3 regions of the Streptomyces albireticuli genome follow, and region 1 is predicted to be linked to each of the others. Evidence: riboswitches for the same ligand, from Rfam matches in the RefSeq annotation. Region 1 holds a riboswitch; each other region holds the start of a gene.
What was found. A riboswitch is a leader RNA that binds a small molecule or an ion and turns the genes downstream of it on or off. The one in region 1 is predicted to bind cyclic di-AMP.
Positions count from the first base shown of each region.

Region 1 (10,143 bases):
TGGCCGCGCTGCCGCGGACCACCCGCCGGGTGACCACGGCGACGCTCTTCGCCGGCGCGGCGGCCGTCGTCTTCGCCTGCGCCGAGCCGTTCGCCGACGGCCTGGTCGAGGCGGGGGCCTCGCTGGGCATCGACCGCTTCGTGCTGGTGCAGTGGCTCGCCCCGCTGGCCTCGGAGGCGCCGGAGCTGCTCGTCGCCGTCGTCTTCGCCTGGCGGCTGCGGGCCGGCGACGGCCTCGGCGCTCTGCTGTCCAGCAAGGTCAACCAGTGGACGCTGCTGGTGGGCTGCCTGCCCCTGGCCCACGCCGCCGGTGGCGGCGGGGCCGCGCTCCCGCTGGTGACGAGGCAGGTGGACGAGGTCGCGCTGACGGCGGCCCAGACGGTCCTGGCCGTCGTGGTCCTGCTGGACCTGCGGTTCGCGCGGTGGCAGGCCGGCTGCCTCTTCGTGCTCTTCGCCGTGCAGTTCGCGCTGCCCGGTGAGTCCGCGCGCCTCGTCCTGACCTATGTCTATCTGGGCCTCGCGGCCCTGCTGCTGACCACCCGGCTGCGCGAGCTCCCGGCCACCGCCCGCGCGCTGGGCGGGCGGATCGAGGAGGATCCGCACTACTGAGCCCCGTGCGCGCGGGCCCGCCGGGCCCGGCTCACGGCTCGGTGATCAGATCCGTGAGCGCCCTGATGCCGTCCGACGCCAGGACGCGCCGTTGCCGGTCCGCCGGGGTGCCTCGGCGCAGCAGCCGGTGGACCAGGGAGCTCACCTGCCGGGTGTCGCCCGACTCCTCCAGGGCCTGTCCTATGTGGGTGAGAAGGGTGAGGACCACGGCGTCGGCGCCCCGGCGCCTGCCCTCGGGGTCCACCAGCACGCCGTCCAGCCCGTACCGCGCCGCGTGCCAGTTCGAGGCGTTGAGCAGCTCGGGGGTGCAGGGGGTGAGCAGCGGGCCCGTCTTCTCGTCCCGGATGGCCGTGGCCACCAGGGCCCGGACGATCCCGGCGAACATGACGGCGTCGTCGACCCGCAGCTGGACGTCCAGACAGCGGACCTCGATCGTGGGGTAGCGGTCGGACAGCCTCGCCTGCCAGTAGAGCTGCCCCCGGTCGGTGATCGCGCCGGCGACGAACAGCGCCTGGATTCGCTCTTCGTAGTCGGCGAGATCGGTGAAGTGCGGGGGCGGGCCGCTGACCGGCCAGCGGCTGTAGACCACCGTGCGCCAGCTGGCGAAGCCGGTGTCCTGGCCGTGCCACATGGGGGAGTTCGCGGCCATGGCCACCAGGACGGGCAGCCAGGGCCGGACGCGGTTGAGTACGCCTACGCCCACCTCCCGGTCGGGGATGGCGACATGCACATGCATCCCGTTGACCAGCTGCTCGTCGACGAGCTGCGGTGCCACGGAGTGCATGGCCAGATAGCGGGGACTGCGCGTCACGGGCACGGGGGCCAGCCCGGCTCGCGGCGCGGTCCCGCTCGCGGCGATGCGGCACCCGGTGCGCTTCGCGGCGGAACTCACCGCGTGACGCAGCCGCAGCAGATGCCTGCTCGCCTCCGCCAGATCCGAGCAGACCGGAGTGGCAACTTCCACTTGGGCCTGCAACAGTTCCGGCTGAATCTCCCGCTCGTGGACGACCGGCTCCAGGTCCACCGCCGCACAGACCTGTTCTGCCATCGGTACGGGCAGCGCGGTGGCCGGGTCGAGCAGAAGATACTCCTCCTCGATCCCTAGGGTGAGCATGCCGTATCGCTACCCCCGCGCCCTCCCGGCGAACCGCGCACGGGGGCCGTCCCGGGTTTCTGTCGCAAAGACGCCGGACCCTTCTGCGGATACCGGCTCCGGGGTGCGTCGGGTGACGCGATTTCGGTCTCCGGGCATCTCGGCAACTTCCTTGCGAGAAAAGGATTTACGAGGTCCGTGTGGTGCGAAAACATACCCCGGTTCCCTGAATGGCCGTGAAGTGAAGAAGTTCACAGAAACCCCTCCCGGCGCCGGATTCCGGCATTCCGTGATGCAGGATCTTGGATCGAACACAAGATCCCGTCACCGAGGCGGGCGACCCGGGCGGACGCCGAGTCCTGCCGCCGTACCGGGTGCGGACAGATCGAAAAGGATCGGCAGGAGCGGGAGACCCAAGCACGGCGGACCACGATGGCGGTGGTCCTTGGGGTGAAGTCACTCAGGTGACCGGGCAACTTCGACAGCCCGAACCCGACAGGTCATCTTTCGCAGGCGGATGACGAAGGGTTTTGTCATGTCTGCGATTCCTGGCATACCGGCGCTCAAGTCCCGGGCCGTGGCCGCGTCCGTCCTCACCGCGGCCACCGTGACCGCGTCGATGCTCCTGCCCGGTGTGGGATCCGAGGCCCAGGCCGCGACGCCCGGTCAGACCGCCGTGAAGGTCGCGGCCTCCAAGAAGGGCTCGCCCTACCAGTACGGCGCGGCCGGCCCCAACCGGTTCGACTGCTCGGGCCTGACGCTCTACTCCTTCAAGAAGGCCGGCAAGACGCTCCCGCGCACCGCCGCCCAGCAGTACAACAAGACCCGTCACCTCTCGGCGGGCTCCCGCCAGGTCGGCGACCTCGTCTTCTTCCACTCCGGCAGCAACGTCTACCACGTGGGCATCTACGCCGGCGACAACAAGATCTGGCACTCGCCCAAGCCGGGCGCGTCCGTCCGCATGGAGAAGATCTGGAGCAGCGGCGTCTGGTACGGCCGCGTCAACTGACGGCCCGTACGGTGCCACGCCACGGCGCGGCCCCCGGCTCTCCGTGAGGAGCGCCGGGGGCCGCGCCCGTTCCCCGGGGCGGCACGGAGCCCCGAGGGGTCACGGGAGCTGTGCCCCGAAGGCCCGGAGGGCGTCCGTCACCGGCTGGAAGAACGTCTCGCCGCCGGACGAGCAGTCACCGCTGCCGCCCGAGGTGAGCCCGAGCGCGGTCCCGCCGTCGAAGAGCGCGCCGCCGCTGTCGCCCGGCTCGGCGCAGACCGTGGTGTCGATCAGACCGTCGACCTGGCCCTCCTCGTAGTTGACGGTCGCGTCGAGGCCGGTCACCTCGCCGCCGCTGACGCCGGTGGTGCTGCCGCTGCGCCGCACCGGCTCGCCGACCGTCGCCTCCGCGGCCCGGGTGATCTGCTGGCTCCCGCCGTTGTACAGATTGACGGCGCTGGGGTGGGCGACGGAGGCGGTGTAGCGCACGAGGGCGTAGTCGTGGCCGGGGAAGGACGACTGCTCGGTCACCCCGATCACGGGGCCGCCCTGGGTGGCGGACCACTGCGCCGAGGCGTTGCCGCAGTGTCCGGCGGTGAGGAAGTACGGCTTCCCGCCCTTGGTGATGTTGAAGCCGAGCGAGCAGCGCACCCCGCTGCCCCAGATGGCGTCGCCGCCCATGAGGTACGGGCGGAAGGTCCCGGACGTCCTTCTGAGCGCGGCCCTGTCGCCCAGGCCCGCGACGACCTTCTCCAGCCGGGCCAGCCGGGCGCCCCCGACCGTGCTGTCGGCGGTGACCACGACCTTGTTGCGGCGCGGGTCGACCGACCAGGCGGTGCCGGGTATCGCGGCGCGCTCCTTCAGGGTGCTCCGGGCCGCCGCGAGCTCGGTGGCCGAGTGCCGGACGAGCCGGGCCTCGGCCCCGGCGGCGCGGACCTTCGCGGCGGTCGCCCGGTCGAGGACGCCGACGACCAGGGTGCGGGCCGCGGCGTCGTAGTACGCGCCGGCCGTGTCCGCCGCCGGCAGGCTCGCGGTGAGGTCCCGCGCGAGCCGGCCCGCGCTCCCGGCGGAGAGCGTGGCCGGGCCGGGGGAGGCGTGGGCGCTCGGCAGGGTGAGCGCGGTCGCGGTCAGGACGGTGGCGGCAGCGGCGGCCAGGGCCGCGCGGCGGGCAGGGGTGCGGGAACGGTTCACTCGTGCCTCCTGTGGGGGAGTGCCCGACATCGATGTCGGGCGTGGAGGTCGTGCGTGAGGTGGGGGCACGGCGCGACGGCCGATGAAATGGTCGCGTCCATGTCAATTGACCTCAGTGTCACCAGAGGGCCGGGCGGCGTTCAAGGGCGACATCCGGTCGCGCGCCCGGACGGCTCACTCGCCCTTCCGTCCCCACGGACGGAAGGGCGAGTGACCCCTGTCAACAGGAGGGACGCGTAAAGAGGTTCGCCCACCGGTGAGCGGACGGGCCGGACCGCTCCTGTCCGGTAGTCGCTCCCCTTGGCGTCGGCGAGACGCTCTCTTTGCCCGCTCTTGGGGGCCGGCGCGGCCGTCACGGCGACCGGCGCCCGGCGGGCCGGGCCCCCGCGCCCGCGCTCCGCGCGCCCGCGACGGGCTTCACGCTCCCGCCCGTTCCACCTGTACGGGTGACACCCGCTCCGGAGCGCCGGAACCGGCGGCCGCCGGTGCCAGGCTGCTCCGCATGCGTCGCCGTACCTTCGTCGTCTCGGCCGCCGGAGCGGCTCTCGCCACGACCACCCCCACGGGCGCACCGGCTCTCGCGGCCGATCCCCTGCCGCCCGCGCTCGGGGCACGCTTCCCCGGGACCGGCAGGGGCTACTGGCGCGGCGGCCGGCCGCGGTCCGCCTTCCACCGTCACCTCGACACCCTGCGCGCCTACGGGGTCGGCCTCGTCCGCGTGGACGTGTCCTGGCCCAAGAGCGAGCGCAGGCGCGGCCGGGCGCGCGCCGGCCACCCCTACAACAGACGCCTCGGCGCCGTGCTCGACGCGGCGGCGGAGCGCGGCTTCGGCGTCCTCGTCACTCTCCACGACTCACCGGCCTGGGCACGCCCCGGCGCCGCCTCCCGCGACCCCGCCGCGCGCTTCCCCGAGGACCCCGAGGCCGTCCGCCCCTGGGCGGAATGGCTGGGCTCCACCTACGGCGACCGCGTCCGCGCCTGGGAGGTGTGGCACGAGCCCAACCTCCCCGGCACCACCGGCGTCACCGATCCCGGCGAGCGGGCCGCGCGCTACGCCGCCCTCCTGCGCGCCTGCTCGGCCGGCCTGAAGGCGGGACACCCCGGGGCCGTGGTGGTGCTCGGCGGCCCCCGCCACACCGACCACCGCTTCGTCCGTGACGTCTACGCCGCGGGCGCCCGCGACCACTTCGACGTGCTGGCCCTCCGCCCCCGCCAGGACCCCGGGGCGCCCCCCGGCATCGGGCAGGTGGCCAACTTCCCGGCCGTGGCCGAGGCGATGCGCGCGTACCGCGACGGCGACAAGCCCGTCTGGTGGACCGACTTCGCCGCCGCGGCACCCGCCCCCGAGGACCCCGGCGCCCTCGTCCGCGCCTTCGAGCTCGCCCGCCTCGCGCACCCGCAGATCCGCCTCGGCGTCCTCGCCCCGGGTGTCGCACCGCCCCAGCTCGCGGCCCTGCGGGACTACTTCCAGCGGCACGACGGGCGCCGCCCGCTGCTCTGACGCCCGGGGCCCCGGCGGCACCCTCCGTCAGACCCCCGGCAGCCGCCGGTCCGACGGCCGCAGATAGACCGCCCACGTCAGCACCAGGCAGACCGCGTACGCGGCGAGGAAGGCCAGGTAGGCCGCCTCGCCGTTGCCCGAGGCCAGGAAGGACTGGCGGAAGGCGATGTTGACGAGGACGCCGCCGAAGGCGCCGACCGCACCCGCGATGCCGATCAGCGCCGAGGCGCGGCGCCGCGACCGCTGCTCGGCCGCCTCCGGATCCGCGCCGGACGCCACCTCCGCCCCGGCCTTGGCCCGGAAGATCGCCGGAATCATCTTGTACGTCGAGCCGTTGCCGATCCCGCTGAGCACGAACAGCGCCACGAACCCGGTGACGAACAGCGGCAGCGAGCCCCGCCGTGACGCGGCCAGCACCGCCGCCGCGCCCGCCGCCATCGCCGCGTAGATCCACACCGTCACCCTCGCCCCGCCCCAGCGGTCGGCCATCAGCCCGCCCACCGGGCGCACCAGCGAGCCGAGCAGCGGTCCGAGGAAGGTGACGCCCGCGGCCTTCACCGGGGTGTCGAAGTGGTCGTGGAACTGCACCTGGAGCACCTGCCCGAAGGCGAAGCCGAAGCCGATGAACGAGCCGAACGTGCCGATGTAGAGCACCGACATGATCCAGGTGTGCGGCTCGCGGCAGACGTCGCGCATGGCCCGCCGGTCGCTGCGCAGCGCGGTGAGGTTGTCCATCCGCAGCGCCGCGGCCAGGGCCGCGAGGGCGATCAGCGGGATGTAGACGAGCGGCAGCAGCCGCGGGCTGCCCGTGCCCGCCACGGCCATCAGCAGCAGGCCGGCGAGCTGCACCGCCGGGACCCCGAGATTGCCGCCGCCGGCGTTGAGGCCGAGCGCCCAGCCCTTCAGGCGCTGCGGGTAGAACGCGTTGATGTTCGCCATCGAGGAGGCGAAGTTGCCGCCGCCCACCCCCGCGACGCACGCCACCGCCAGGAGCGTGCCGTAGGAGACGCCCGGTTCGAGCACGACCCCGGCCAGGACGGTGGGGACCAGCAGCAGGAGCGCGCTGACGACCGTCCAGTTCCGGCCGCCGAACACGGCCACCGCGAAGGTGTACGGCAGCCGCAGGACCGCGCCCAGCGCCGTCGGCAGGGCGGTGAGCAGGAACTTCCCGGCCGCGTCGATCCCGTACTCCGGCCCCAGGAAGAGGACCAGCACCGACCACAGGCTCCACACCGAGAAGCCGATGTGCTCGGAGAGCACGGAGAGGGCGAGGTTGCGGCGGGCCACGCGGGCACCGGTCTCCCGCCAGAAGCCCGGGTCCTCCGGCCGCCAGTCGTCGATGTCGTGCCGCCGGCGCCCGCCGGGCACCGCGCGCGCGGAGCCGTCCCCCGTCTGGTCGCCGGTCCCCTTCCCGTCGCCCTCCGCCTTCCTGCGCACCGGCCAGACCGGCACCTCCGCCGCGCTCCCGTCCGGGGCGGTCGGCTCGTCCAGGCAGCTGCCCGTCCGCAGGTCGAAGGCCTGCTTGTACATGGGGGAGCACACCACCGGCACGCCCTCCCGGCTGCCGAGGATGCCGCGCGAGAGGACGAACGCCCCGCTGAACGGATCGCGGTTGCCGACGGCGTACACCGCGCCGCCGCGGTCCCGGAAGACGGCCACCTGCTCCTCGCCGACCAGCACCGCCACGCCCCGCCCGGGGACGAGCGCCTCCCAGTCGCAGACGGGCCGCCAGCCCGTCCCGTCGTGGATCTCCACGGTCATCGCGTACGTACCTCCAGGGTGGCGCCGGCGACCACCGGCGGGGCGGGGCGGATCTGGTCCCGCTCGGGGACGAAGCGGACGGTCGGGTCGGGGGTGCCGGGGGCGTTGGCGAAGGAGGCGAAGCGGCGCAGCCGGTCGGGGTCGGCCAGCGTGGCCGCCCACTCGTCCTCGTACGTCTCGATGTGGCGGGCCATCAGCTCGTCCAGGTCGGCGCAGATGCCCAGCGCGTCGTCCATGACGACCGCCCGCAGATGGTCCAGGCCGCCCTCCAGGCGCTCCAGCCAGGGGGCGGTGCGCTCCAGCCGGTCGGCGGTGCGGATGTAGAACATCAGGAACCGGTCGATCGTGCGGATCAGGGTCTCCCGGTCGAGGTCGGCGGCGAGCAGATCGGCGTGGCGCGGCGCCGTGCCGCCGTTGCCGCCGACGTAGAGGTTCCACCCCGCCGAGGTGGCGATCACCCCGAAGTCCTTGCTCCGCGCCTCGGCGCACTCCCGGGCGCAGCCGGACACCGCGGACTTCAGCTTGTGCGGGGCGCGCAGGCCCCGGTAGCGCAGCTCCAGCTCGATGGCGAGGGACACCGAGTCCTGCACCCCGTAGCGGCACCAGGTCTCGCCGACGCAGGACTTCACGGTGCGCAGGGCCTTGCCGTAGGCGTGCCCGGACTCGAAGCCGGCGTCCACCAGGCGCCTCCAGATCAGCGGCAGCTCGTCCACCCGGGCGCCGAAGAGGTCGATCCGCTGACCGCCGGTGATCTTCGTGTAGAGCCGGAAGTCACGGGCGATCTCCCCGATGACGATCAGACCCTCGGGGCTGATCTCACCGCCCGGCACCCGGGGCACGACCGAGTACGAGCCGTTGCGCTGGAGGTTGGCCAGGAAGTGGTCGTTGGTGTCCTGGAGGGCGGCCTGCTCGCCGTCCAGGATGTGGCCGTTGCCGAGGCTCGCGAGGATCGAGGCGACGACGGGCTTGCAGACGTCGCAGCCCTCGCCGGTGCCGTGCTCGTCGACCAGCCGGGAGAAGCCGGTGATGCCCTTCACCCGGACGATCTCGTACAGCTCGGCGCGGGTGAGCGCGAAGTGCTCGCACAGCCCCCGGGAGGTCTCCATGCCGCCCGCCGCCAGCTCCTCGGCGACCACGGTCTCCAGCAGCCGCACGCAACTGCCGCAGCCCGTGCCCGCCCTGGTGCACTTCTTGACCTCCGGGACGGACGCGCGGCCCCGGTCCCGCACGGCCGCCCTGACCTCGCCCTTGCTCACGTGGTGGCAGGAGCACACGACCGCCTCGTCGGGCAGCGTCACCGGCCCGGCCGGGGCGCTCGCGGCGGGCAGCACCAGCCGCTCGGGCGGTGTGGTCAGCGGGGTGCCGCTGACGGCCAGCGGGCGCAGCGTCCCGTACGCCTCGGTGTCCCCGACCAGCACCCCGCCGAGCAGGGCGCCGTCGGCGCCGATCACCAGCTTCTTGTACACGCCCTCGCGGCTGCTGGAGTACAGGACGTCGAGCGCGCCCTCGGTGGTGCCGTGCGCGTCGCCGAAGCTGGCCACGTCCACGCCCAGCAGCTTGAGCTTGGTGGAGGTGTCGGCCCCGGTGAAGGAGCCCTCGGCGCCCGTGAGTTCGCGGGCGGCGGCCTCGGCCATCGCGTAACCCGGGGCGACGAGCCCGTACACGCGGCCGTCGGCGGCCAGCGCGCACTCGCCGATGGCCAGGACGGCGGGGTCGGCGGTGCGGCACCGCTCGTCGACGACGATCCCGCCGCGCTCGCCCACGGGCAGCCCGCAGGCGCGGGCCAGTTCGTCGCGCGGGCGCACCCCCGCGGAGAAGACCACCAGACCGGCGGCCAGCTCCGTGCCGTCGGACAGCGTCAGGCCGCGCACCCGGCCGTCGTCCCCGGTGTCGATCCGCCCGGCGCCGGCACCGGTGTGCACGACGACGCCCAGTTCCTCGATCTTGCGGCGCAGGACCGCGCCGCCGCCCTCGTCCACCTGGAGGGCCATCAGCCGTGGGGCGAACTCCACCACATGGGTCTCCAGCCCCATGGCCCGCAGCGCGCCGGCCGCCTCCAGGCCGAGCAGCCCGCCGCCGATGACGACGCCCACCCGGGCGCCGGTGGCGTCGGCCCGGATCGCCTCCAGGTCCTCCAGGGTCCGGTAGACGTGGGTGCCGGGGGCGTCGTGCCCCGGCACCGGCGGCACGAAGGCGTACGAGCCGGTGGCCAGCACCAGCGCGTCGTAGGGCAGCCGGTGCCCGGCGGCGGTGGTGACCGTCCGGGCGGCCCGGTCGACGGCGGCGGCGGGCTCGGCCAGCCGCAGCTCGATGCCGTGGTCCGCCATGAACCCCTCGGGGCACAGGGCGAGCTCCTCGGCGGAGGTCCCCGAGAACCACGAGGTCAGCTGGACGCGGTCGTAGGCGGGCCGGGGTTCCTCGGCGAGCACGGTCACCCGCCATCCGGCGGTGCGCCCGGCCCCGTCGGCCCCGTCGGCCCCGTCGGCCCCGTCGGTCCGTCCGGTCCGTCCGGTCCGTTCGGCCAGGGCTTCCAGGAAGCGCTGGCCGACCATGCCGTGGCCGACCAGGACCAGCTCCTTCGTCGTCATCGGGACGCTCCTCGGGTGATCAGCAGGGAAAGGGGGTCCACGGGCAGCGGGTCGTCCCGCTCGTAGACCCGGGAGAGGGCGCAGGCCGCGGCCGGGTCGCCCAGGAGGATGCCGCCGACGAGCCGGTCGCCGCGCAGCACGAGCTTCCGGTACGCGCCGCGGGTGGCGTCGGCCAGCCGGAGCACGTCGAGCCCCGGGCCCTCACCCCCGGTCTCGCCGAACGCCGCGTACTCCAGGGGCCGGCCGTCAGCCGGGCCAGCGGGCGCGAACCGCGGTACACCGCGCCCGGATCGGCGCCCGAGAGCCGCGCCGCCAGCACGTCGGCCTGGTCCCAGGCGGCCAGGGCCGTGCCGTGCGCGACGCCCCGGTGCTCGGCGCAGTCGCCGATCGCGTACACGCCCGGCGCGCAGGCC
Region 1 covers NZ_CP021744.1:6,763,722-6,773,864, forward strand. The annotation lists gene SMD11_RS29290 (sodium:proton exchanger) at 1-608, shown strand, start outside; gene SMD11_RS29295 (carboxylate-amine ligase) at 640-1,722, opposite strand; cyclic di-AMP (ydaO/yuaA leader) riboswitch at 2,055-2,233, shown strand; gene SMD11_RS29300 (C40 family peptidase) at 2,237-2,710, shown strand; gene SMD11_RS29305 (S1 family peptidase) at 2,810-3,880, opposite strand; gene SMD11_RS29310 (hypothetical protein) at 4,383-5,381, shown strand; gene SMD11_RS29315 (nitrate/nitrite transporter) at 5,409-6,749, opposite strand; partial or broken gene nirD (nitrite reductase small subunit NirD) at 6,816-7,142, opposite strand; gene nirB (nitrite reductase large subunit NirB) at 7,139-9,730, opposite strand; partial or broken gene SMD11_RS37385 (NAD(P)/FAD-dependent oxidoreductase) at 9,727-10,143, opposite strand, start outside.

Region 2 (10,143 bases), 2.1 Mb from region 1:
GGGTCAGCCGGCGCTCGCCCTCGCGGCGAAGCTGGCCTCCCGGGCCCGTACGGAGGGACTGGACGTCGCCCTTCCGGCCGGGTCCGGCATCGGCTACGAGCTGCTGGCCCTGGCGGCGCGGGCCGAGGCGTCCGGCGTCGAGCCGGAGACCGCGCTGCGCGCCGCCGCGCGCGCCTACCGCGACGCGATCGTGGCCGCGGAGTCGGCGCGGGGCGGCGCCGCCGGCTGAGGTCAGGCGGTCCCGGCCGCGGCCGCCGTCAGCTTCTCGGCGGCCTTGGCGAGGCCCTTGGTGAAGGCCTCCTTGCCGCGGTCGCCGTTGGCACCCCAGTTGTTGCGGACCGTCGTGACGGCACCGCGGCTGCGCACCGTGCCGAAGTCGAAGTCCATGGCGTACTCGCCGACGAGGATGGTGACCGTGTAGCCGAGCGAGTCGTCGCCGGCCTTCGCCACGTCGAGCCCCTTCACCGTGACCGTGGCCTTCTTGCCCTTCATGGTGGCGCTGAAGGAGGAACAGTTCCCGACGGCCGTGCGCAGCGCGGCCATGGCCTTCCCGGCCTGCTCGCGGGTGTAGCCGCTGACGTCCTGGCTGATGTTGGTCTCGTCGCCCTGCTTGACGAAGACCTGCTGGAGGTTGGCCTTGTAGTCCGCTTCCAGGCGGCCGGAATTGATGACGGTCACCAGGGGCGCGCACTGGGCGCGGGCCTTCTCCAGCATCTCGTCGGTGGCGCCCATGGTCTTGTCGATGACGGCGTTCTCCTCCAGCTTCCAGCCGGCCGGCAGGTCCGTGGCGCCGATGAGGGCGTCCTTCGCGCGGGCGGGGGTGAGAGGGGCCGGGGCGCTGCTCGGCTTCGCCTTGTTCCCGGGGCTCGACGTGGAGCCGGAGCCGGAGCCGGAACCGCTGCCGGAGCCGCCGTCGCAGGCGGTGGCCAGCAGCAGCGTCGAGGCGGCCAGGGTGGCGACCGCGAACCGGCGGGGGTGAACGTGCACGGTTGTTCCTTAGTGAAACGGATCCGCGGCCGGCCGGAGCGGCCTGGGCGGCAAGATCATCAAATGACCCGAATGTCGAACGTAAGTATGACTTCGGGGTCGGCCCACCCCCGCTCGGGCACCCGTTCGGCCTAGGTACCGACTTGTCCGGGCGGCCTCCGGGTACCCGAGTCCCATGCGCATCGAGTACTCAGTCCTCGCCGCCCCGCACTGGGCGGGGGGCATCATCCAGTTCATCGTCGGCATCGTCGTGGTCGCGCTGCTGATCGTCGCCGTCGTCAAGGGCTTCCGGAAGCGGGACCAGGAGCCCCCGCCGACCTCCGCGCCGCAGCGCCGGATGGGCGCCTGGCAGACGCGGCAGGAGCACGAGACCGGGCCGACGTCGCCCGACCACGGGCCCGGGCACAACGACGAAGAGGGCACGGTCGGCTATGTCACCGAGCACCGCGAGTCGCACGAGCTGCATCCGGAGGCGGAGGGGGAGCGGGTGCTCCCGCACGAGGTGCAGAACCCGGGCAGCCACCCGGAGGAGCTGTCGGAGGAGCGCAAGAAGTGGAACCCGGGCAGCAGCGGCGGCTTCGGCAGCGGCGGGCCCGGCCACCACTGAGGCCGCCGGGTGCGCCGCCGGCGTGCCGCCGCGCGGGACCCGTCACCCGGAACGCCCCTTCCTGCCGGGACCCGTCACCCGGTACGCCCCTTTCCGCCGGGGCCCGGGCGGGGTCCCAGGGGCGCGGGGCGGCCCCGCCCGCCCCGCCCTAGTAGCGTCGGAGCGTGCACGACAAGACCGCCTCGCCCGCCCCCGCTCCCGCGCCTCCCCTCTTCACCTGGGAGTTCGCCGCCGACCCGTACCCCGCGTACGCCTGGCTGCGCGAGCACGCCCCCGTGCACCGCACCGCCCTGCCCAGCGGTGTCGAGGCCTGGCTGGTCACCCGGTACGCCGACGCCCGTCAGGCCCTCGCCGACCAGCGGCTCTCGAAGAACCCCGTGCACCACTCCGAGTCCGCCCACGGCAAGGGCAAGGTCGGCATCCCCGGCGAGCGCAGCGCCAATCTGATGACGCACCTGCTCAACATCGACCCGCCGGACCACACCCGGCTGCGCCGGCTGGTGTCCAAGGCCTTCACCCCGCGCCGGGTCGCGGAGTTCGCGCCCCGCGTGCAGGAGCTGACCGACCAGCTCATCGACGGCTTCGCGGAGAGAGGGGAGGCCGACCTCATCCACGAGTTCGCCTTTCCCCTCCCCATCTACGCGATCTGCGACCTGCTCGGCGTGCCGCGCGAGGACCAGGACGACTTCCGCGACTGGGCGGGCATGATGATCCGCCACGGCGGCGGGCCGCGCGGCGGCGTCGCCCGCGCGGTCAAGCGGATGCGCACCTATCTGGCGGAACTGATCCACCGTAAGAGGGAGAACCCGGGAGAAGACCTCATCTCCGGCCTTATCCGGGCGAGCGACCACGGTGAGCACCTGACGGAGAACGAGGCCGCGGCGATGGCCTTCATCCTCCTCTTCGCCGGTTTCGAAACAACTGTGAACCTGATCGGTAACGGAACCTACGCTCTGCTGCGCCATCCGGAGCAGCGCGCGCGGCTCCAGCGGGCCCTCGCCGAGGGCGACGAGAGCCTGCTCGCGACCGGTGTCGAGGAGCTGCTGCGCTACGACGGGCCGGTGGAGCTCGCCACCTGGCGGTTCGCCACCCAGGACCTGACGATCGGCGGGCAGCGCGTCGCCGAGGGCGACCCCGTGCTCGTCGTCCTCGCCGCCGCCGACCGTGACCCCGAGCGGTTCGCCGACCCGGACACCCTCGACCTCGCCCGCCGCGACAACCAGCACCTCGGCTACGGCCACGGCATCCACTACTGCCTGGGCGCGCCGCTCGCCCGGCTGGAGGGCCAGGCGGCCCTCGCCACACTGCTGCGCCGTCTGCCGGACCTGCGGCTGGCCGCCGATCCGGAGGAACTGCGGTGGCGCGGCGGGCTCATCATGCGCGGACTGCGCACGCTTCCGGTGGAGTTCACGGCGCACGAAAAATGACCCCATGTCATACCACGTGCCCCGCACGTGATCTGCGCGTGACCTGCGCTACACCGGCTTGTGACTCCCGGGGGCCGTCGCTATCTTCGACGACCATATCCGCCGCCACACGAGAGGCCACCGCATGCGCTCCGGGAACGGTCGACATCGCAGACCCCGCCAGGCACCCGCCATCGTGGTCGCCGCGGGGGTGACGGGATCGGCGATCGCCATGCCGCTGCTCGCCGCCACCGGCGCCCACGCGGCCGACGCCCCGACCTGGGACCGCGTCGCGCAGTGCGAGAGCGGAGGCATGTGGAGCGCCAACTCCGGCAACGGCTCGTACGGCGGACTTCAGCTCACCCAGGAGCTCTGGGAGCAGAACGGCGGCCGGGTGTACGCCCCGCGCCCCGACCTCGCGAGCCGGTCCCAGCAGATAGCCGTCGCGGAGAAGATCCTCAACGGCAGCGGCCCGAGCGCCTGGCAGAACTGCGGCGCGGCGGCCGGTCTCGGCAAGGGCGGCCGGGCGCCGGACGTGAACCCCGGGAGCACGAAGGACCCCTCGCGGCCGGAGTCTCCCGCCCCGCGCGCGCCGGAGCACTCGCCGTCCCCGTCGACGGACCGCTCCGAGTCGCCCGCGTCGTCGAAGCCGTCCGAGCCGACGAAGCCGTCCGAGCCGACGAAGCCCTCCGAGTCGCCGAAGCCCTCCGAGCCGTCGAAGCCTTCCACGCCGTCCTCCTCGCCGTCCCCGTCGGCACCCGCCCCGAGCGGAACGCCTTCCGGCTCCGGGGAGCCGGGCAAGGGCGACGGATCCCCGTCGCGGACCCCCTCCGGCTCGCCCTCGGCCCCCGCGAGCGGACGGCCGGACGCCGGACCCGGCGGCGCGCCCACCGACGACCCCACCGCGATCCCCACGGCCCCCGTCAACCCGCCCACGGGCACCCCCGGCACGACGCCCGGCCCCGCGGACTCCCGTACGCCCGGCGCCCCCGCCGGGGAGGGCACGGGCAAGCACCGCGCGGATCCGCCGCGTTCGGACGACGAGCAGCGCCCGTCCCGGGGCGGCGACGAGGCGCGCCCGGGTGTGCCGGCGGCCGGCGACTACACCGTGCGTCCCGGTGACAATCTGTCAGCGATAGCGGAGAAGCACTCCGTTACGGGTGGCTGGCACTCGCTCTACGAGCGCAACGAGAAGGTGGTCGGCAAGGATCCGGATCTGATCCTTCCTGGTCAGAGGCTTGAGATGGGCAAATAGCGCGGCAGTTCGGGGGGAATGTCCGTTCCAGTCGAAAGTGAGACATGGGTCTCGTTGCTTTTCGGCGGAACGGCATCCTCCCGGACTTTCCGCACCCGCCCTCACCTGCGGAAATGTCGGGTTCCCATGGGTAACCAGAGGCAACTGTGGCTGGAAAGAGGGGTTTGAACCCTCCGGCCGACTGTGTTTACCGTCGTGACCGCTCGCCACCGCGAGCACCACGGTCGCCACGCCGAATCCTGCCGGCGGCCGGCGGAGTCGTCGCGTTAAGCGCCGTAGGCAGGAGCGGGGGAACCAAGGTAGGCGCCGGAACGGATTCCGTCGGTCGGTGACCGGGGGAGGCCGGAACGGCTTGGGGTGAAGCCGGGAGTGCTCGCACGACCGGCCGGGCGAACTCACTAGCCCGAACCCGACAGCTCACCTCGTAGGCGTCGGTGAGGAAACGACTCATGTCCAAGGGCAAGCACCGTCGTCCGTCCAAGGCCGTCCGCATCGTCACGCTCGCCGGTGTCACCGGCGCGGCCGTCGCCGCCCCGCTGATGATCGCCACCTCCGCGAACGCCGCCTCCGTCTCCACCTGGGACAAGGTCGCCCAGTGCGAGTCCAGTGGCAACTGGTCCATCAACACCGGCAACGGCTACTACGGTGGCCTCCAGTTCTCGAAGTCCTCCTGGGACGCCGCGGGCGGCGGCCAGTACGCCGCGTACCCGCACCAGGCCACCAAGAGCCAGCAGATCGCCGTCGCCGAGAAGCTGCTCGCCATGCAGGGCCCGGGTGCCTGGGGCTGCGCCGTGCCCGGCCTGACCCCGGGTGGCGCCAAGGCCGACGTCGACACGTCCGACTCCGGCAGCACCGCCAAGTCCTCGCGCGGCACCTCCACCAAGTCGCACGCCGACCGCAGCGAGCGCCAGGCCGCGCCCAAGCGGACCGCGCCGAAGCAGAGCGCCCCGAAGTACGTCGCCCCGCAGGCCGACGACCAGGACGAGGCCCCCGCGCCGAAGCCGGCCGCCCCGAAGCACTCCGCCTCGGGGTCCTTCAAGAAGGGTGACGGCGAGTACCAGGTCAAGGAAGGCGACACCCTCGCCAAGATCGCCGAGACCGAGAAGGTCAAGGGCGGCTGGCAGAAGCTCCACGAGCTGAACAAGGACGTCGTCGAGGACGCCGACCTGATCTTCGTCGGTCAGCAGCTGCACCTGCGCTGACCCGGCGGGCGCCACGCCCCGCCGCCGCCCGGCCGGACGCTCACCCGTCGCCGGCCGGACACCGATCGCAGCGGTCGCCCCGCTCCGCCGCGCCCCCGGGCGCGCGCCGGAGCGGGGCTTCCGCCGTTTCCCGGCGCACCGCCGCCCGGCCACGGGCGGTTCCCCGCTCCCTTCACCGCTGAGCGAACACCCTTGACATTCGTCCCCTGATCTCGGCGTTTGTGTTGTTTTTTCCGGCTTCCCGGCCCGGGAAACCGGTCCAACGGCAGGGGGAGCCTCCGGGGCCCGTTAGGCTCGGGGTGCAGAACTCCAGACACACACGAAGGAGACCCTCGTGCCGTCCATCGACGTCGTCGTAGCTCGCGAGATCCTCGACTCGCGAGGCAACCCCACGGTCGAGGTCGAGGTCGGCCTCGACGACGGCTCCACGGGCCGTGCCGCCGTGCCGTCCGGTGCCTCGACCGGTGCCTTCGAGGCCATCGAGCTCCGTGACGGTGACAAGAACCGTTACCTCGGCAAGGGCGTCGAGAAGGCCGTCCTGGCCGTCATCGAGCAGATCGGCCCGGAGCTCGTCGGCTACGACGCCACCGAGCAGCGCCTGATCGACCAGGCCATGTTCGACCTGGACGCCACCGACAACAAGGGCTCGCTCGGCGCCAACGCCATCCTCGGCGTCTCCCTTGCCGTCGCGCACGCCGCGTCCGAGGCCTCCGACCTGCCGCTCTTCCGCTACCTCGGCGGCCCGAACGCGCACCTGCTGCCCGTTCCGATGATGAACATCCTCAACGGTGGGTCGCACGCCGACTCCAACGTCGACATCCAGGAGTTCATGATCGCGCCGATCGGCGCCGAGTCCTTCTCCGAGGCGCTGCGCTGGGGCACCGAGGTCTACCACACCCTCAAGGCCGTCCTGAAGCGCAAGGGCCTGTCCACCGGCCTTGGCGACGAGGGCGGCTTCGCCCCGAACCTGGGCTCCAACCGCGAGGCCCTCGACCTCATCCTCGAGGCCATCAAGGAGGCCGGTTACACCCCCGGCCAGGACGTGGCGCTCGCGCTCGACGTCGCCGCCTCCGAGTTCTACAAGGACGGCGCGTACGAGTTCGAGGGCAAGTCCCGCTCGGCCGCCGAGATGACCGACTACTACGCGGAGCTCGTCGCCGCGTATCCGCTGGTCTCCATCGAGGACCCGCTGTTCGAGGACGACTGGGACGGCTGGAAGACCCTCACCGAGCGCCTCGGCGACAAGGTGCAGATCGTCGGTGACGACCTGTTCGTCACCAACCCCGAGCGCCTCGGCCGCGGCATCGAGGAGGGCGCCGCCAACGCCCTGCTGGTCAAGGTCAACCAGATCGGCTCGCTGACCGAGACCCTGGACGCCGTCGAGCTGGCCCAGCGCAACGGCTTCAAGTGCATGATGTCGCACCGCTCCGGCGAGACCGAGGACGTCACCATCGCCGACCTGGCCGTCGCCACCAACTGCGGCCAGATCAAGACCGGTGCCCCGGCCCGCTCCGAGCGTGTCGCCAAGTACAACCAGCTGCTGCGCATCGAGGAGATCCTCGACGACGCCGCGGTGTACGCGGGCCGCAGCGCCTTCCCGCGGTTCCGCTCCGCGAACTGAACGAACGGCAAGGGCTGAGAAAACTCCCCCGGGAGAGTCGACAGCCTCACTACGTCCCCGGCCACGGTCCCGTACCGTGGCCGGGGACGTACGTTCGTAACGGGGAGGCGATGTGGTGGCTGACCGGTTCTCCACCGCGACCAAGCTCAAGGCGCTCGGCACGGTGCTCGTCAACGGGCCCTCGGCCCGGGTCTACCGCGCCAAGCCGCCCCGCCGCAGCCGGCTGACCGGCCGCGCGGCGCTCCTCGCGCTCGTCGTCTGCTCCCTGGTCGTCGCCCTCGCCTACCCCATGCGCCAGTGGGTCACCCAGCGCTCGGACATCGCCGACCAGCGGCGCCAGTCCGAGCGGGCGCGCGAGCAGGTCCAGGAGCTGCTGGACCACAAGGCGCGCCTGGAGGACCCGGCCTACGTCGAGCAGCAGGCGCGCGAACACCTGCACTACGTACGCGAGGGCGAGACCGGCTACAGCGTGGTCGACGGCAGCGGCGACGCCAAGCGGCCCGAGGACCAGGGGGCCGCGGACCGCCCCTGGTACAGCAACCTCTGGGACGGCGTGGACACCGCCGACGCCGACACACCCTGAGCCGCACCCCCGACCCCGATCCGAGACCGAGTACGAGCGAGCACGAGCGAGCACATGGACACCCCTCCTCCGAAGACCGAGCCCACCGAGCCCACCGACGCGGACATCGCCGCGTTCAAGGAGCAGCTGGGCCGCCCGCCGCGCGGGCTGCGCACGATCGCCCACCGCTGCCCCTGCGGCAACCCCGACGTCGTCGAGACCCAGCCGCGGCTGGAGGACGGCACGCCGTTCCCGACGCTGTACTACCTCACCTGCCCGCGCGCGGCCTCCGCGATCGGCACGCTGGAGGCGGACGGCGTCATGAAGGAGATGACGGCGCGCCTGAAGACCGACCCGGAGCTGGCCGCCGCCTACCAGGCGGCGCACGACGACTACATCACGCGCCGCGACGCGATCGAGGTGCTGGAGGGCTTCCCGAGCGCGGGCGGCATGCCGGACCGCGTGAAGTGCCTGCACGTCCTCGTCGGCCACTCGCTGGCCGCGGGCCCGGGCGTGAACCCGCTGGGCGACGAGGCCCTCGCGATGCTCCCCGAGTGGTGGGCGAAGGGCCCGTGCGTGAGCCCCTGCGGAGGTGACGAGAAGTGACCCGCGTCGCCGCGGTGGACTGCGGCACGAACTCCATCCGCCTGCTGGTCGCCGACCTGGATCCGGCCACCGGGGAGCTCACCGAGCTGGACCGCCGGATGACGATCGTCCGGCTCGGCCAGGGCGTGGACCGCACCGGCCGGCTGGCCGACGAGGCCCTGGAGCGGACCTTCGCCGCCTGCCGGGAGTACGCCGGGGTCATCCGCGAGCTGAAGGCCGAGCGCACCCGCTTCGTGGCGACCTCCGCCTCGCGCGACGCGGAGAACCGCGCGGACTTCGTGCGCGGGGTCGTGGAGATCCTGGGCGTGGAGCCCGAGGTGATCAGCGGTGACCAGGAGGCGGAGTTCTCCTTCACCGGCGCGACCAAGGAGCTGACCGGCCGCGACGACCTGGCGAAGCCGTATCTGGTGGTCGACATCGGCGGCGGCTCCACGGAGTTCGTCGTGGGCGAGGACCGGGTGCGGGCCGCGCGCAGCGTGGACGTGGGCTGCGTCCGGATGACGGAGCGTCATCTGGTGCGGGACGGCGAGGTGTCCGACCCGCCGGCGGCCGACCGGATCGCCGCGATGAAGGCGGACATCGAGGCCGCCCTGGACCTCGCGGAGGAGACCGTTCCGCTGGGCGAGGCGAAGACGCTCGTGGGGCTGGCCGGCTCGGTCACCACGGTCGCGGCGATCGCCCTCGGCCTCCAGGAGTACGACTGGTCGGTGATCCACCACTCCCGTATCTCGCTGGAACGGGTGCAAGAGATCACCGACGAGCTGCTGACGTCGACGCACGAACAGCGTGCGGCGATCCCCGTGATGCACCCGGGCCGGGTCGACGTGATCGCCGCCGGGGCGCTCGTGCTGCGCTCGATCATGGAGCGCATAGGCGCCCAGGAGGTCGTCGTGAGCGAGCACGACATCCTCGACGGGATCGCCTGGAGCGTCGCCTGACGGGCGCCGCGGAAAAAGGTTCGTGAAATCCTTCACATGAAAAAATGGCCGACGGGCCACGGCAGGGGACCTTTGGGTCCCCTTTGTCCGTCCCGGGGGTCGTCACGGCCGGAATGGGTCCGGTTTCTGGTGGGTTAAAGGAACGTTTATGCAGGCGGCCACGGAGCAGTGGTCCAGTCGCCTCACACGCCACAAGTCCAGTTCAGTGGGGGTGCACAACGCACGCCCGGACGGAGTGGTTCCCTTTCGGCACCATGACATGGGTCACGGAGGCGGCGGAGTGTAGCAGACAGGTCCCCACACCTTGTGAAGGGGCTCACGAGCACCCCTGTCGGGAGTGCTGGATACTCGAAACATGAGCACCACGGAGCGTCCACGGATCCTCGTAGTAGGCGGCGGGTACGTCGGCCTGTACGCGGCGCGCCGCATCCTGAAGAAGATGCGGTACGCGGAGGCGACCGTCACAGTCGTCGACCCGCGCTCGTACATGACCTACCAGCCCTTCCTGCCCGAAGCAGCTGCCGGCAGCATCTCCCCCCGCCACGTCGTGGTGCCGCTGCGACGCGTGCTCCCCAAGGCGGAGGTCCTCACCGGCCGCGTCACCACCATCGATCAGGACCGCAAGGTCGCCACGGTCGCGCCGCTCGTCGGCGAGGCCTACGAGCTGCCCTTCGACTACCTGGTCATCGCGCTCGGCGCGGTCTCCCGCACCTTCCCGATCCCCGGCCTGGCCGAGAACGGCATCGGCATGAAGGGCATCGAGGAGGCCATCGGCCTGCGCAACCACGTCCTGGAGCAGCTCGACAAGGCCGACTCCACGACCGACGAGGAGATCCGCCGCAAGGCGCTCACCTTCGTCTTCATCGGTGGCGGCTTCGCCGGCGCCGAGACGGTCGGCGAGGTCGAGGACATGGCCCGCGACGCCGCGAAGTACTACCCGAACGTCAAGCGCGAGGACA
Region 2 covers NZ_CP021744.1:4,682,304-4,692,446, forward strand. The annotation lists gene SMD11_RS20265 (nucleoside triphosphate pyrophosphohydrolase) at 1-229, shown strand, start outside; gene SMD11_RS20270 (hypothetical protein) at 232-987, opposite strand; gene SMD11_RS20275 (DUF6479 family protein) at 1,163-1,594, shown strand; gene SMD11_RS20280 (cytochrome P450 family protein) at 1,759-3,021, shown strand; gene SMD11_RS20285 (transglycosylase family protein) at 3,212-4,255, shown strand; cyclic di-AMP (ydaO/yuaA leader) riboswitch at 4,517-4,701, shown strand; gene SMD11_RS20290 (transglycosylase family protein) at 4,705-5,457, shown strand; gene eno (phosphopyruvate hydratase) at 5,792-7,078, shown strand; gene SMD11_RS20300 (FtsB family cell division protein) at 7,191-7,661, shown strand; gene SMD11_RS20305 (DUF501 domain-containing protein) at 7,716-8,246, shown strand; gene SMD11_RS20310 (Ppx/GppA phosphatase family protein) at 8,243-9,184, shown strand; gene SMD11_RS20315 (NAD(P)/FAD-dependent oxidoreductase) at 9,540-10,143, shown strand, end outside.
Region 2: another riboswitch for cyclic di-AMP. It lies ahead of SMD11_RS20290 (transglycosylase family protein); the one in region 1 lies ahead of SMD11_RS29300 (C40 family peptidase).

Region 3 (10,143 bases), 4.7 Mb from region 1:
CGCGGAGACCTGGCAGGTGTGCACGCCGGCGGCGTCCGCGAGCTGGAAGACGGTGGGGTACGGCTGCCAGACGTGCGGGTCGGTCCACGGGCGCCAGCGCAGCTGGTTCATCAGCGCGCCGGTCGCCGGGTCGGCGACGGTGTAGCCGGGCAGGCCGTGGGCGCCCGGCGGCAGTCCGGTGCCGACGGAGGCGAGCGAGGTCGCGGTGGTGGAGGGGAAGCCCGCGGTCATCGGCTCGCCGGTGCCGTTCATGGAGCTCGGCAGCAGCGAATGCAGGAACGGTGCCTCGGCGGGGTGGGCGCGCAGCAGCTCCCAGCCCATGCCGTCGACCAGGAAGACGCAGACGCGGTCGGCGGGGGTCAGCTCCAGGCCGGTGGAGAGGCCGGGGACGCCCATGCCGGAGGCGACGGCGGGCAGCAGGTCGGCGAGCGAGCCGGTGCCGTAGCGCGGGAGGGGGGCGGAGCGGGGGTCGAGCGGGGCGGGCTCGGACCAGGAGGACGGAGCGCCCGAGGTCAGCGGGTAGGACATCAGCGGCCGGTCGCCGCGGTCGCCTCGGAGAGCGCCTGGGCGAAGGCGAGGGCCTGCCGGACGGTGTCCGGGCCGTCGCCCGCCTCGCTGACGCGCAGGCTCAGGTCGTCCGCGGTGGCGGAGCCGGTGTAGCCGTGGTCGGCGTCGCAGTTGGGGTCGCCGCAGGCGGCGGGCTCCAGGTCGATCCGGGAGACCGCGCCCCAGCCGATGGTGAGGACGACCTCGCGGGGCAGGGTGCCCGGGGTGTACGCCTCGGGGTTGGCGACGACGCGGCTGAGCACCACGGAGGAGATCCGGTCGAGCTTCACGGACTCGGTGGAGGTGGTGGCGTACGGGGACGGGGAGGTGCCGTCGGCCGCCTGCTCGTCGGTGTGGCTGACGATGAAGCGGTTGCCCGTGAGGACGAGGACCGTCACATGGCGGCGCACCTCGTTGGAGTCGAACGTCGTCTCCTGGTGCACGAGGTACGACACGACCGGCTCCCCGCCCACGGCGGCCTCCACCGCCTCGGCCACGAGGGCCGGGTAGTAGCCGCTGCGCTCGATCGCCGCGCGCAGCCCTTGGGTCGTCGTACCGGTCTTCGCCATACGCCCATCCTACGGGGCGTACGGGGTCCGTCCGTGCGTGCCCGCACGGACGGACGGCGGAGCCCGGGGGCCTCGCGGGGCAGGTGGCGGCGGGCCGTCAGTAGGCCGGGAGGCTGCGCGGGCCGAGGTCAGTGCGGGCCGGGGGCGGGGCGAGGCGGATGACGGCGCCGAGCACATGGACCCCTTGCGGCGCGACGATCACGGGCTCCAGGTCGGCGCCGACGACCTCGGGGTGGTCGTCGACCAGGCGGGAGACGCGCAGCAGCAGCTCCTCCAGGGCCCGGGTGTCCACCGGGGTGCTGCCGCGCCAGCCGAAGAGGAGCGGCGCGGTGCGGACCGAGCGGATCTGCTCCGCGGCGTCCCGGTCGGTGACGGGCACGAGGCGGTGCGCGGTGTCGCCGAGCAGCAGGGAGGGCGCCCCGGCCAGGCCGAAGGAGAGCACGGCCCCGGCGGCGGGGTCGATGGCGGCCCGCACGACGGTGTCGACGCCGCGCGGGGCCATCGACTGGACGACGAAGCGGGTCTCCTCGGGCTTGCCGAGGAGCTCGGTCAACTCGGTGTAGGACCTCCGCAGTTCCGTCTCGCCGCCCAGGTCGAGCCGGACGCCGCCGAGGTCGGCGCGGTGGCGCAGGTGCGGGGCGGTGGGCTTGAGGGCGACGGGGAAGCCGAGCCGCCGGGCGGCGCGGACGGCGGTGTCGGGGTCGGGGGCGGGCAGCGCGGGCAGCACGGCGATGCCGTAGCGGGCGAGCAGGCGCTGGGTGTCGGCGGCGGAGAGGGTGACGGCGCGGGGGTCCGCGGGCTCCGTGGGCGAGGTCCCGGGCACGGCGCCGTGGGCGGCGAGCAGGACGTCGATGTCGGCGGCGGCGCCCGCCTCGTCGATGTCGTCGTACTCGGGCACCTTGCCGGGCTCGGCGGCCAGCCGCCGCCAGCGGGCGTACCGCACGGCCTCGGCCAGGGCCCGTACGGCACGCTCGGCGGCGGGGTAGGCGGGGATCCGGACGGCGGGGGCCGGGCGCTCCCCGTCGCCGTCACCGCCGCTGCCGGCGCTTTCGCCGTCGCTCCCGCCCTCGGGAGCCGCGAGGGCCTCGGCGAGGCCCGGGATCTCCAGATGGACCACCGTCACCGGCTTCGCCGCCGGGGCGGCGGCCACCGCGGCGCGCAGCGCCCGCGCGAGGTCGGCCGCGGAGGCCTCGCCGACCCAGGGGATGGCGGTGACGACGACGGCGTCGCACTCGTCGTCCGCGAGGGCCAGGGCCAGGGCGGCGCGGAAGTCCTCCGGCTCGGCGGCCGTCGACAGGTCGTACGGCGGCTGGGGGCGCAGGCCGTCGGTCAGGCAGGCGTCGTAGGTGAGGAGGGCGAGGGACTCGGAATTGCCGAGGATGGCGACGCGGGGACCGGCCGGCAGCGGCTGGGAGGCGAGCAGCAGCCCGGTGTCGGCCAGCTCGGTGACGGTGTCGACGCGGATCACGCCGGCCTGCCGCAGCAGGTCGGAGACGGTGGCGTCGGGGATGCGGGTGGTGGGGACGGCGTGCCCGGTGGGCGCGGCGCCGCCGTGCCGGGCGCCCTTGACGACGACGACCGGCTTGCGGGCCGCCGTGCGCCGGGCGAGCCGGGCGAACTTGCGGGGGTTGCCGATGGACTCCAGGTACATGACGACGACGTCGGTGTCCGGGTCGTCGTGCCAGTACTGGAGGAAGTCGTTGCCGGAGACGTCGGCGCGGTTGCCGGCGGAGACGAAGGTGGAGACCCCGACCAGGCCGGCGGCGCGGCGGTGCAGCCCGGACAGCAGGGCGATGCCGATGGCGCCGGACTGGCTGAAGAGGCCGAGCCGGCCGGCGGCGGGCAGCTCGGGCGAGAGCGAGGCGTTGAGCCGGACGCCCGGGGCGGTGTTGATCAGGCCGAAGGCGTTGGGCCCGATGAGGCGCATGCCGTACGAGCGGGCCTGGCGGACCAGCTCGCGCTGCCGGTCGCGGCCGTCGGCGCCGCTCTCGGCGTAGCCGGCGGAGAGGACGACGAGGCCCTGGACGCCGTGCTCGCCGCACTCGGCGACGACGGAGGGCACCTGCTCGGCGGGGACGGCCACGACGGCGAGGTCGACCGGGCCGGGGATGTCGAGGACCGAGCGGTGGGCCGGCACGCCCTCGGGCTCCAGGACGGAGCCGCCCTCGGGGAAGGCGCGGTTGACCGCGTGCAGGCTGCCCGTGAACCCGCCCTCGCGCAGATTGCGCAGCACGGCCCGGCCCATCCCGCCGGGCTCGCGGCCGGTGCCGACGACGGCGACGGAGCCGGGGGCGATCAGGCGGTGGACGGAGCGGGCCTCGGCGCGCTGCTCGCGGGCGCGCTGCACGGCGAGGGACCGGTCGGTGGGCTCCAGGTCCAGCTCCAGGCGGACGACGCCGTCCTCGAAACTGCGCTTCTGGGTGTAGCCGGCGTCCGTGAACACCTTGATCATCTTGGTGTTGGCGGGCAGCACCTCGGCGGCGAAGCGCCGGATGGAGCGCTCGCGGGCGACGGCCGCGATGTGCTCCAGCAGGGCGGAGGCGACGCCGCGGCCCTGGTGGGCGTCCTGGACCAGGAAGGCGACCTCCGCCTCGTCGGCCGGGCCGGAGGAGGGCAGGCCGCGGGGGTCGATCCGGTCGTAGCGGACGGTGGCGATGAACTCGCCGCCGACGGTGGCGGCGAGCCCGACCCGGTCGACGTAGTCGTGATGGGTGAAGCGGTGCACGTCCCGGTCGGAGAGGCGGGGATAGGGGGCGAAGAAGCGGTAGTACTTCGACTCGTCCGAGACCTGTTCGTAGAAGCTGACCAGCCGCCCGGCGTCGTCGGCCGTGATGGGGCGGAGGTGCGCGGTACCGCCGTCGCGCAGCACCACGTCGGCTTCCCAGTGGGCCGGATACACCTGCTCGGACGGCGTCTGCATGGGGTCAGCGTAAGGCCGGGCGCCGACAACCCGCCTAGGGCCGTCCGGGGTGAACCAGGAGCACGTTCGCCCCTGTGCAACACTGGTCTAGACAACTCCTTACGACTTGAAGGGCAACACCATGGCTGAGCGCCGCGTCAACGTCGGCTGGGCCGAGGGCCTCCACGCCCGTCCGGCGTCGATCTTCGTTCGTGCGGCGACCGCCGCCGGCGTCCCGATGACGATCGCCAAGGCCGACGGCAACCCCGTCAACGCCGCCTCTATGCTGGCCGTGCTGGGCCTGGGCGCCCAGGGTGGCGAGGAGATCGTGCTCGCGTCCGACGCCGAGGGTGCCGAGGCCGCCCTGGACCGTCTGGCGAAGCTGGTCGCCGAGGGTCTCGAGGAGCTCCCGGAGACCGTCTGATTCACGGGAATCGCGCGCGGCGGGGCCGCGGCGGCCGATCGAGGCCGCCGCGGCCCCGCTGTCGTTCCCGGGCTTTCCTTCCCGCACCGGTTTCCGGTGCGCGCGCCGGAGGAATTCCGGCCTTCCCGCCGGGCGGGAATAGCAGCCAATTGTTAAGAACGTGCGCTCGCCGTGTGCACAGATTGTTTCGGGCTTTGTCCGGGGGTTTGTTTCCGGTGCTCCCGGTCCGTTTGCGCCGGCGGCCGCTCCGGGCCCCCGGCGTGCCGCGGCCGGGACGCGCTCCGCAGCCGGTAGGCGCCGGGCGCCCGGTCGGCGCGGGCCGTGGCGAGCGCCCGCGCCCGGTCGGCGTCCCCGCGCGCGACGGCGTCGACCAGGGCCGCGCAGGTGTCCCAGGCCACCACCGGCCGGGCCGGCGGCTCCGGCACGTACACCCAGGAGATCTTGAGCCGGAGCTGGGTGAGCAGGGCCGCGAGGCTGGGGCTGCCGGACGCCTGGGCGAGCGTCTCGTCGAACCAGTCGTCCAAGGGGCGCAGCTCGCCCGTGCGGCCGCCGCGGGCCCGCTCCTGGCCGAGCCTGACCAGGCCGCGCAGCACCTTCAGGTGCGCCTCCGTACGGCGCTGCGCGGCCCGCGCGGCGCCCAGCGGCTCCAGCAGCGCCCGGACCTCGATGAGATCGGCCGCCTCCTGCTCGGTGGGCTCGGCGACACAGGCGCCCGCGTGCCTGCGGGTGGTCACGAAGCCTTCGGAGGCGAGGGTGCGCAGCGCCTCGCGCACGGGCACCCGGGAGACGCCGTACCGGCGGGCGAGGACCTCCTCGGTGAGCCGGCCACCGGGCGGGAAGACGCCCGTGACGATGTCGTCGCGGATCGCCGTGCAGACCGCGTGCGCCGAAATGCGGCCGCCGTTCGGTGCCGCTTTACCATCGCCGTTCACGTACGGCCCCGCATGGGTGAACCTCCGCATTGACCCCCGCGAAACGCGGCCGATTGACGCCTGGTCAACGACTCTATTGCAGCGGCCCGCGATTTCCGATGGCGCCGAGGATTTCATCGATATGTTTTGGCCAACACGAAGGCCCCGGCCGGGGGCCGGGGCCTTCGTGGAACGACGCGGTGCGCGCGGGTGTCAGATGCCGACGCCGTGCGAGCGCAGGTACTCCACCGGGTCGATGTCGGAGCCGTAGGAGGGGCCGGTGCGGGCCTCGAAGTGCAGGTGCGGGCCGGTGACGTTGCCGGTGGCGCCGGAGATGCCGATCTCCTGGCCCGCGGTCACCGTCTGGCCGGCGCTGACGCCGATGGACGACAGGTGGCCGTACTGGGTGTAGGTGCCGTCGTTGTGCTTGATGACGACGTTGTTGCCGTAGGCGCCGCCGTAGCCGGCCTCGACCACGGTGCCCGCGCCGACGGAGCGGACCGACGTGCCGGACTCGGCGTGGAAGTCGACGCCGGTGTGGCTGCCGGAGGACCACAGGCCGCTGGAGGCCTTGTACGAGGTCGAGACGTACGAGCCCTCGATCGGCGACACGTAGGCGTTGAGCTTCTTGCGCTCTTCCTCGCGGGCGATGCGCTCCTGCTCCTTGCGCTCGGCCTCGGCCTTGCGGGCGGCCTCGTCCGCGAGCTTCTTGGTCTCGGCGGCCTGCTTCTTCGCCTCGGCCTCGGCCTGGAGGCGGGCGCTGGTCTCCTCGGCGGAGCTGCGCTGGACCTCGGCCTGCTCGCCCACGCGGGTGGCGGTGTCCTCACCGATGACGATGGCCTGGGTGAGGCCGGTGTCCTCGGCGCGCGGGGCGTCGTCGGTGGTGGCGGCGAGCGCGGGGGCGGCGAAGCCGGCGACGACGCCGGTGGCCGTCAGGGTGGCTATGCCCGCGATGTTCGCGCCGGTGCGCACGGCGCGGCTCGGACGACGGTGCTTCCCGGTGGCACGAGTGAACGCCATAGGTGCGGCTATTCCTTTCCTTCCTTCTCGCCTACCGGGTTAGCTGACGGGTTCGGAGCAGGAAGGTCTCCTACGGCTCCCTCCGGAAAGGGACCCGATTCACCCCAGGGACATGTGGGTCCCCGGCTCCCCTGGCTCGCGCCGTACGGGGACTCGGCGATGGTTGCCCGGGGCCGCGGATGCGACTCACATCTGACGGACAACCGCCCTGACGCTAAACGGCGCCCGATTCGAACGGCAAACAGAACTCACGTTTTGTGGCGTACGCCACATGCCAGACGTGCAACCACTCCACTAAATCGGACATAAGGGAGGCGCGTGGGTCTCGCCGACCTCACGCGCCTCCCCACTTCCTGACGAAGCGTCAGCCGGTGACGACCGTCACCTCGCCGATGCCCAGGGCCTTCACGGGCTCCGCGATCTGCGCGGCGTCGCCCACGAGGACCGTCACGAGCCGGTCGACCGGGAAGGCGTTGACGGCGGCCGCCGTGGCCTCCACCGTGCCCGTCGCCGCGAGACGTTCGTAGAGCCGGGCCTGGAAGTCGTCCGGGAGGTGCTGCTCGACCTGGTCGGCCAGCGTGCCCGCGACGGCCGCCGCCGTCTCGTACTTCAGCGGCGCGACGCCGACGAGGTTCTGCACCGCCACATCGCGCTCGGCGTCCGTCAGACCCTCGGCCGCGAGGGTGCGCAGCACGGTCCACAGGTCGTCGAGGGCCGGGCCGGTGGAGGCGGTGTCCACCGAGCCGCTGATGGCCAGCATGGCCGCGCCCGTGCCGTCCGGCGTGGAGCGCAGCACCTGGCCGAACGCCCGGACGCCGTAGGTGTAGCCCTTCTCCTCGCGCAGGACGCGGTCCAGGCGGGAGGTGAGGGTGCCGCCGAGGCAGTAGGTGCCGAGCACCTGGGCGGGCCAGACCCGGTCGTGCCGGTCGGCGCCGATCCGGCCGATGAGCAGCTGGGTCTGGACGGCGCCCGGCCGGTCCACGATGACCACACGGCCCGTGTCGTCCGCCGTGATGGGCGGGGCCTGCCGGGGGGCCGCGGGAGAGCCCGTCCAGGCGCCGAGGGTGTCCGCGAGCGCGGCGTCCAGGTCGACGCCGGTGAAGTCGCCGACGACAACGGCGGTGGTGGTGACGGGGCGGACGTGCGCCTCGTAGAAGGCCCGCACGGACGCGGCGTCGATGCGCTCGACGCTCTCCTCGGTGCCCTGACGGGGGCGCGACATCCGCGAGTCGGCCGGGAAGAGCTGCGCCGAGAGGGCCATGGCCGCCCGGCGGGCGGGGTTGGCCAGCTCGTGCGGGATCTCGTCCAGGCGGTTGCGGACGAGCCGCTCGACCTCGCCGTCGGGGAAGGCCGGGGCGCGCAGCGCGTCGGCGAGCAGACCCAGCGCCTTGACCAGCCGGGAGGCCGGGACCTCCAGGGAGATCCGGACGCCCGGGTGGTCGGCGTGCGCGTCGAGGGTGGCGCCGCAGCGCTCCAGCTCGGCGGCGAACTCCTCGGCCGTCAGCTTGTCGGTGCCCTCGGAGAGGGCGCGCGCCATGATGGTGGAGACGCCGTCGAGGCCGGCCGGCTCGGCCTCCAGGGGCGCGTCGAGGTTGATCTCGACGGCGACGACCTGCTGGCCGGGGCGGTGGCAGCGCAGCACCGTCAGGCCGTTGGGCAGCTGACCGCGCTCGGGGGCCGGGAAGGCCCACGGCGTGGGCGCGCCGGGCTGCGGCTGCGGGTGGAAGGTCATGGTGGCCGCGGCGTCGCTCACTGGGCCGTCTCCGTCTCTTCAGCGGTCACATCGGCCTCGGCGGCCTCGGGGGCGGTCGGTTCGTACACCAGCGCGGCGCGGTTGCCGGGGTGCAGCCGGGCCTTGGCGACCGCCTGCACCTCCTCCGGGGTGATGTCCAGCACGCGCCGCACGGCGGTCAGGGCGAGCTGCGGGTCACCGAAGAGCACGGCGAAGCGGCACAGTTCGTCGGCGCGGCCGCTGACGGTCGCGAGCCGGTCCAGCCACTCGCGCTCCAGCTGGGCCTGGGCGCGCTCCATCTCCTCCGGGGTCGGGCCCTCGGCGGCGAAGCGGGCCAGCTCGTCGTCGACGGCGGCCTCGATGTCCGGGACCTCCACGCCGCCCGACGCCTTGACGTCCAGCCAGCCGAGCGAGGGCGCGCCCACGAGCCGGAGCAGCCCGAAGCCTGCGGCGACGGCGCTGCGGTCGCGGCGGACCAGGCGGTTGTGCAGCCGGGAGGACTCGCCGCCGCCGAGGACGGTGAGGGCCAGGTCGGCGGCGTCGGCCTCACGGGTGCCGTCGTGCGGCAGCCGGTAGGCGGCCATCAGGGCGCGCGAGGGCACCTCCTCGCGCACGACCTCGCGCAGCTCCTGCCCCATCACGTCGGGGAGGGTGCCGTCGCGCGGGGGCTGCTTGCCGTCGTGCGCGGGGATGGACCCGAAGTACTTCTCGATCCAGGCGAGCGTCTGCTCGGGGTCGATGTCGCCGACGACCGACAGCACGGCGTTGCCCGGCGCGTAGTACGTCCGGAAGAAGGCGCGCGCGTCCTCCAGGGAGGCGGCGTCCAGGTCGGCCATGGAGCCGATCGGGGTGTGGTGGTACGGGTGGCCGTCGGGGTAGGCCATGGCCGTCAGCTTCTCGAAGGCCGTGCCGTAGGGCACGTTGTCGTACCGCTGGCGGCGCTCGTTCTTGACGACGTCGCGCTGGTTCTCCATCGACTCGTCGTCGAGGGCGGTGAGCAGCGAGCCCATGCGGTCCGCCTCCAGCCAGAGGGCGAGCTCCAGCTGGTGGGCGGGCATGGTCTCGAAGTAGTTGGTGCGCTCGAAGCTGGTGGTGCCGTTGAGCGAGCCGCCGGCGCCCTGCACCAGCTCGAAATGGCCGTTGCCCTTGACCTGGGCGGAGCCCTGGAACATAAGGTGCTCGAAGAGGTGGGCCAGCCCGGTGCGCCCCTTGACCTCGTGGCGCGAGCCGACGTCGTACCAGAGGCAGACGGCGGCGACGGGGGTCAGATGGTCTTCTGAGAGCACCACCCGCAGGCCGTTGGCCAGCCGGTGCTCGGTCGCTGTCAGGCCGCCGGAACCGGCCTGTTGCGTGGCCGTGTGACCCATGGGCATGTACGTCCCTTCGATCGCTTGAAATCTCGCGATGGTCCGCGATGACTCGCGTGATGAACAGTGCTGTCACTGTATGCAAGCGCGCTGACATCTGGCGAAGTTCCCGGGGCGGTCCGCTCTTACGGACGGGTCGCGGTCGGCGATGTCGGTGGGGCGGGCCACAATGGTCCGCGTCAGAACCCTGCCTCGGCAATCGATCGAAGGAGCCGCAGCCGCGATGGCCCGCCGCAGCACGAAGACCCCGCCGCCGGAGAACTTCGAGGAGCGCATCCTCGACATCGACGTCGTCGACGAGATGCAGGGTTCCTTCCTCGAGTACGCCTATTCGGTCATCTACTCCCGGGCCCTGCCGGACGCCCGGGACGGACTGAAGCCCGTCCACCGCCGCATCCTCTTCCAGATGAACGAGATGGGCCTGCGCCCCGACCGTTCGTACGTGAAGTGCGCCCGGGTCGTCGGCGAGGTGATGGGCAAGCTGCACCCGCACGGCGACGCCTCCATCTACGACGCCCTGGTGCGCATGGCCCAGCCGTTCTCCATGCGGGTGCCGCTGGTCGACGGCCACGGCAACTTCGGCTCGCTGGGCAACGACGACCCGCCCGCGGCCATGCGCTACACCGAGGCCCGGATGGCCTCGGCCACGTCGCTGATGACGGAGTCGATCGACGA
Region 3 covers NZ_CP021744.1:2,080,326-2,090,468, forward strand. The annotation lists gene SMD11_RS08605 (alkaline phosphatase family protein) at 1-528, opposite strand, end outside; gene SMD11_RS08610 (DUF5998 family protein) at 528-1,115, opposite strand; gene SMD11_RS08615 (bifunctional GNAT family N-acetyltransferase/acetate--CoA ligase family protein) at 1,213-4,035, opposite strand; gene SMD11_RS08620 (HPr family phosphocarrier protein) at 4,157-4,438, shown strand; gene SMD11_RS08625 (GntR family transcriptional regulator) at 4,591-5,370, opposite strand; gene SMD11_RS08630 (M23 family metallopeptidase) at 5,563-6,369, opposite strand; cyclic di-AMP (ydaO/yuaA leader) riboswitch at 6,383-6,538, opposite strand; gene SMD11_RS08635 (M16 family metallopeptidase) at 6,734-8,101, opposite strand; gene SMD11_RS08640 (M16 family metallopeptidase) at 8,119-9,468, opposite strand; gene SMD11_RS08645 (DNA gyrase/topoisomerase IV subunit A) at 9,692-10,143, shown strand, end outside.
Region 3: another riboswitch for cyclic di-AMP. It lies ahead of SMD11_RS08630 (M23 family metallopeptidase); the one in region 1 lies ahead of SMD11_RS29300 (C40 family peptidase).